Regions from separate parts of the Lysinibacillus sp. 2017 genome, predicted to be linked through region 2. Evidence: a T-box and tRNA genes for the amino acid it is inferred to sense, from the RefSeq annotation. Region 2 holds a T-box; the other holds one or more tRNA genes.
The links. The T-box of region 2 lies ahead of ileS (isoleucine--tRNA ligase). A T-box ahead of a tRNA ligase gene usually reads a tRNA of that ligase, here a tRNA-Ile.
Positions count from the first base shown of each region.

Region 1 (3,424 bases), 980 kb from region 2:
CACCCCTTCTCCCGAAGTTACGGGGTCATTTTGCCGAGTTCCTTAACGAGAGTTCTCTCGCACACCTTAGGATTCTCTCCTCGACTACCTGTGTCGGTTTGCGGTACGGGCACCTCTCACCTCGATAGAGGCTTTTCTTGGCAGCGTGAAATCAGGAACTTCGCTCATACGAGCTCGTCATCACAGCTCAACGTTAAAGTATGCGGATTTGCCTACATACACGCCTTACTGCTTGAACAGAGACAACCAACGCTCTGCTTACCCTATCCTACTGCGTCCCCCCATTTCTCAAACGGTGAGGAGGTGGTACAGGAATATCAACCTGTTGTCCATCGCCTACGCCTATCGGCCTCGGCTTAGGTCCCGACTAACCCTGAGCGGACGAGCCTTCCTCAGGAAACCTTAGTCATACGGTGCATGGGATTCTCACCCATGTTTCGCTACTCATACCGGCATTCTCACTTCTAAGCGCTCCACCAGTCCTTCCGGTCTGACTTCAACGCCCTTAGAACGCTCTCCTACCACGCATCCATACGGATGCATCCACAGCTTCGGTGAATCGTTTAGCCCCGATACATTTTCGGCGCAGTGTCACTCGACCAGTGAGCTATTACGCACTCTTTAAATGATGGCTGCTTCTAAGCCAACATCCTGGTTGTCTAAGCAACGCCACATCCTTTTCCACTTAACGATTACTTTGGGACCTTAGCTGGTGGTCTGGGCTGTTTCCCTTTTGACTACGGATCTTATCACTCGCAGTCTGACTCCCGTGTATAAATATCTGGCATTCGGAGTTTGTCTGAATTCGGTAACCCGAGATGGGCCCCTAGTCCAAACAGTGCTCTACCTCCAGTATTCTCAATCACGAGGCTAGCCCTAAAGCTATTTCGGAGAGAACCAGCTATCTCCAGGTTCGATTGGAATTTCTCCGCTACCCACACCTCATCCCCGCATTTTTCAACATGCGTGGGTTCGGGCCTCCAGTAAGTGTTACCTCACCTTCACCCTGGACATGGGTAGATCACCTGGTTTCGGGTCTACGACCACGTACTAATTCGCCCTATTCAGACTCGCTTTCGCTGCGGCTCCGTCTTCTCAACTTAACCTCGCACGTAATCGTAACTCGCCGGTTCATTCTACAAAAGGCACGCTATCACCCATTAACGGGCTCTAACTACTTGTAGGCACACGGTTTCAGGATCTATTTCACTCCCCTTCCGGGGTGCTTTTCACCTTTCCCTCACGGTACTGGTTCACTATCGGTCACTAGGTAGTATTTAGCCTTGGGAGATGGTCCTCCCAGATTCCGACGGAATTTCACGTGTTCCGCCGTACTCAGGATACACTCTGGAGGGAATGAACTTTTGACTACAGGGCTTTTACCTTGTTTCGCGGACCTTTCCAAGTCGCTTCGTCTAGCTCATTCTTTTGTAACTCCGTATAGAATGTCCTACAACCCCAAAGAGCAAGCTCTTTGGTTTGGGCTCTTCCCGTTTCGCTCGCCGCTACTCAGGGAATCGAATTTTCTTTCTGTTCCTGCAGGTACTTAGATGTTTCAGTTCTCTGCGTCTGTCCTCATCACGCTATGAATTCACGTGTAGATACTATCCGATTAAAGATAGTGGGTTCCCCCATTCGGAAATCCCCGGATCAAAGCTTACTTACAGCTCCCCGAGGCATATCGGTGTTAGTGCCGTCCTTCATCGACTCCTAGTGCCAAGGCATCCACCGTGCGCCCTTATTAACTTAACCAAAAGTTTAGTTAAACTTGAACAAGTTCAAGATTTAAGTTTGCACGTCAATTACTTGACGTTTGTGATCTATCATTACTAATAGAAAATTTGTTTATTGCTTTCAATGTCGTTTTATCCAGTTTTCAAAGAACAAAGCAGCTGACTTCAATCACATCGTGAATAAGCTTCGCTGAATTTGCTTCATACAGCTTTGCGACAATAGCGCTAGTGTAAGGAACAAATATTTTATTGGTGGAGCCTAGCGGGATCGAACCGCTGACCTCCTGCGTGCAAGGCAGGCGCTCTCCCAGCTGAGCTAAGGCCCCAATGTTTGTATAAGAGGTATATAAAATAATTTATATGGTGGGCCTAAATGGACTCGAACCATCGACCTCACGCTTATCAGGCGTGCGCTCTAACCAGCTGAGCTATAGGCCCTCTTAGAAGATATAAATTTGTTTCATAAACCTTCAAAACTGAACAGCAAACGTTAATGTTTCATTCCCCGAAGGAATGATTCCGAAAAATCCTTAGAAAGGAGGTGATCCAGCCGCACCTTCCGATACGGCTACCTTGTTACGACTTCACCCCAATCATCTATCCCACCTTCGGCGGCTGGCTCCACAAGGGTTACCTCACCGACTTCGGGTGTTACAAACTCTCGTGGTGTGACGGGCGGTGTGTACAAGGCCCGGGAACGTATTCACCGTGGCATGCTGATCCACGATTACTAGCGATTCCGGCTTCATGTAGGCGAGTTGCAGCCTACAATCCGAACTGAGAACGATTTTATCGGATTAGCTCCCCCTCGCGGGTTGGCAACCGTTTGTATCGTCCATTGTAGCACGTGTGTAGCCCAGGTCATAAGGGGCATGATGATTTGACGTCATCCCCACCTTCCTCCGGTTTATCACCGGCAGTCTCCTTAGAGTGCCCAACTAAATGATGGCAACTAAGAACAAGGGTTGCGCTCGTTGCGGGACTTAACCCAACATCTCACGACACGAGCTGACGACAACCATGCACCACCTGTCACCGTTGTCCCCGAAGGGAAAACTGTATCTCTACAGTGGTCAATGGGATGTCAAGACCTGGTAAGGTTCTTCGCGTTGCTTCGAATTAAACCACATGCTCCACCGCTTGTGCGGGCCCCCGTCAATTCCTTTGAGTTTCAGTCTTGCGACCGTACTCCCCAGGCGGAGTGCTTAATGCGTTAGCTGCAGCACTGAGGGGCGGAAACCCCCCAACACTTAGCACTCATCGTTTACGGCGTGGACTACCAGGGTATCTAATCCTGTTTGCTCCCCACGCTTTCGCGCCTCAGTGTCAGTTACAGACCAGATAGTCGCCTTCGCCACTGGTGTTCCTCCAAATCTCTACGCATTTCACCGCTACACTTGGAATTCCACTATCCTCTTCTGCACTCAAGTTCCCCAGTTTCCAATGACCCTCCACGGTTGAGCCGTGGGCTTTCACATCAGACTTAAGGAACCACCTGCGCGCGCTTTACGCCCAATAATTCCGGACAACGCTTGCCACCTACGTATTACCGCGGCTGCTGGCACGTAGTTAGCCGTGGCTTTCTAACAAGGTACCGTCAAGGTAGCGCCAGTTACTACGCTACTTGTTCTTCCCTTGCAACAGAGTTTTACGAACCGAAATCCTTCTTCACTCACGCGGCATTGCTCCAT
Region 1 is NZ_CP029002.1:3,199,249-3,202,672, forward strand. It holds rRNA gene DCE79_RS15715 (23S ribosomal RNA) at 1-1,752, opposite strand, end outside; tRNA gene DCE79_RS15720 (tRNA-Ala) at 1,984-2,059, opposite strand; tRNA gene DCE79_RS15725 (tRNA-Ile) at 2,095-2,171, opposite strand; rRNA gene DCE79_RS15730 (16S ribosomal RNA) at 2,268-3,424, opposite strand, start outside.
Region 1: it encodes a tRNA-Ile, which carries the amino acid that the T-box ahead of ileS (isoleucine--tRNA ligase) is inferred to sense. The anticodon was not compared.

Region 2 (3,424 bases):
CATTCACGCTTGGATAATCCTGAAGATGAACACTTTCTCCATGTAACTGTTGATAGATATCTTCTGCTATATAAGGCGTAAACGGAGCTAACAATAAACTAATATTTGATAATACTTCATGTAATGTGCTGAAAGCTGCAATCTTATCTGCACTCATGCCATTTGCCCAAAAGCGATTTCTAGAACGGCGGATGTACCAATTACTAAGCTCTTCTACTAACTGAGCAATTTCTCTAGATGCTTGTGTAAATTGATATTCCTCCATGAAGTTCGTCACTTTTTGAATCGTCTTATGCAATCTTGAAAGAATCCATTGATCTAACGTCGAGCGTTCTCCTACATGTGCTGAATTATACGTAAATTGGTCAATTTCGGCATATAGCTGATAAAACTTAAATGTATTGTCTAATGTATCAATTAATTTCGACTTCGCTTCTTGTACATTACGTTTTGCAAATCGTTTCGGATTCCAAGGCGAACTATCAACAAGTAATGACCAGCGAAGTGCATCTGCTCCGTACTGTTCCATTAATTCTACTGGATCCAATGCATTCCCTTTGCTTTTAGACATTTTTTGACCATTTTCATCTAAAACATGGCCTAGAGATAACACATTTTTATAAGGGGCTTTGCCAGTGAATAATGTCGATACAGCTAAGAGACTATAAAAGAATCCTCTTGTTTGATCAATTCCTTCGATGACAACATCTGCTGGAAATTGTTGTTTAAACTTTTCATCATTTTCAAATGGATAGTGATATTGTGCAAACGGCATTGAACCGCTATCAAACCAAACGTCAATTACTTCTGGCGTACGTTTCATCTCACTTTGACAGATTGGACATTCACAAGTAATTTCATCGATATATGGTTTGTGTAGCTCGAGATCCGTATTAAATGGTTGTTTAACTAAATCTTTTAATGCCTCTATACTTTTCGGCGCTTCTTCATGACCACAGTCTTCACAAATCCAAATATTTAAAGGCGTTCCCCAATAGCGGTTTCGACTAATATTCCAATCCACTACATTTTCTAAAAATTTACCAAAGCGTCCTTGTTTTATATGGTCTGGATACCAATTTACCTGATTATTATTTTCAATCAACTCATCCCTTAACGCCGACATGTTGATAAACCAACTATCTGTCGCGTAATAAAGTAGTGGCGAATCACAACGCCAGCAATGAGGATAACTATGCTCATATTTTTCTTTCGAGAACAGAAGCTGTTTTTCTGCCAACAATTTAATAATCTCTACATCACAATCTTTAACGAATCTACCTTTTAACTCTGACACTTCAGCTGTATAGCATCCTTTTGAATCTACCACGTTTATAAATGATAATTCATTTTGTTGTACAGTTCTGTAATCGTCTTCACCATAAGCTGGTGCGATATGAACAATGCCCGTCCCACTTAATTCTGTTACATAGTCTGCAAGTACAACCTCATGTCCTCTCTCTACTTGAACATATTGAAATGGTGCTTCGTAGCGAACTCCTTCAAAGTCTGCACCAGTATGTTCAGAGATTATCTCCACTTCCCCCTGGAAAAGCTTTTCTATTAAGGATTTGGCAACAATATAAACTTCTCCATCTTTCAAAACCCTCGCATATGATATGGTTTCATTCATCGCTAATGCAACATTTGCAGGTAATGTCCACGGCGTTGTTGTCCATCCAAGAAAATACTCCTCCTTTCCCTGAACTTTAAACTTCACAGTAGCAGATAAGTCTTTTACATCTTTATAACCCTGTGCAACTTCATGAGAACTTAGGGAAGTTTGACAACTTGGACAATATGGAGATACACGATGCCCCTTATACAAGCGTCCATCTTTATGAACATGACTTAAAATATTCCATACGGATTCTATATAGTCATTACTCAATGTCAAATAAGGATTATCCATATTAACCCAATAACCTAATTGATCTGTGAATGCTCTCCACTTTAGTTCATACTTAAATACACTTTCTTTGCATTTCTCGATAAACGGTTGGACACCATACTTTTCAACCTCTTGTTTACCAGAGATACCCAACTCTTTTTCAACTCCTAGCTCGACAGGTAAACCATGTGTATCCCATCCTGCTTTTCTTTCAACTTGAAACCCTTGCATTGTTTTATAGCGAGCAACTACATCTTTAATTGTTCTACCTAGTGCATGTCCTACGTGTGGTAAACCATTTGCAGTTGGCGGTCCTTCATAAAATACGAATGTAGGGTGATCTTTTCGATTGTCAACAGAGTGCGCAAAAATATTTTCGTTACTCCAAAACTTTTGAATCCTACTTTCTCTTTCTACGGTCGTTTCTCTCTTTACATCGTCTTGCATATCCATTCCTCCTATACTTATTGTATAAAAGGCATACAAAAACCCCGTCCCAAGTAAAGGGACGGGGTTAACCGCGATACCACCCTAATTCTATTGAAAAACCGACCAATAGCACTTAGCAACGTACAATCATACGTGTTCTTATTAACGGTAGACATCCGAATTAGCTTACTTTAGTTCAGCTAATCTTCTCAGAGAGGATTTTCATAGTACATTTGCACACCGACTTGCACCATAATGCCGGCTCTCTGTAGAACAAATTGAACTACTACTTTTTCTCATCAACGAATTTGTATGCTTTTATTGAAAATAATGGTAACTGGAAATTTTTAAAATGTCAAGTGTACGATAAAGAATCGGGCGCGAGAAAGTATCATCAAAATGAGTTAATTACAGTAGAAATCAATTTTTCATTTTTAACTTGTAATATGTATTTCGATAGAACATGTTCTCTCCCACCATTTTCGTCATACCATTTTTTAATTTTATTTACATGATTGACATCTGCTTTAATTTTATTTTCAATTTCAATATAAGTCTCATAATTATCATATTCCCAAATAGCAAATATTTCTGTAGTATTATCATCGTTTGCTTTCATCCATCTACCAATTAGACGACTACCGTGGCTTAATTGATTAGGCAAATTAGTTTCATTAAAGTGCTTATTAAATGTACCTACAAATTCATTCTTTACAACATAATATTTTCTACGATAAAACATATTAGTACCCCCTCACTAAAATAATTTATTTAAAAATCAGACAAATTCAATTTAAAAGAGAGGTTTAGCGATTACTACCAAACACATACCAGTATCTCCAACAACGAACACTGCGGTCAGTTTTCACACTTTCTATTTATTCAATTCAGCTTCTAAAAGTGGGTAAAACATATCTCCGAATAATGTATCTTCGGTTTTAAAATATTGTGTGGAACCGATGTAACCTACCAAGTCCTCTTTTTTCACAAAATTATTATCATAAAACGTGTAGGTTAATGCTTTAAAGTTCTCATCGTCTGAAAGTTTTACTTTATAATAAGTATTACTTTCTTTAAATTTACGCGTATTTTCCACTTCAAGCT
Region 2 is NZ_CP029002.1:2,220,832-2,224,255, forward strand. It holds gene ileS (isoleucine--tRNA ligase) at 1-2,338, opposite strand, end outside; T-box leader at 2,393-2,632, opposite strand; gene DCE79_RS10745 (NIPSNAP family protein) at 2,715-3,062, opposite strand; gene DCE79_RS10750 (hypothetical protein) at 3,195-3,424, opposite strand, start outside.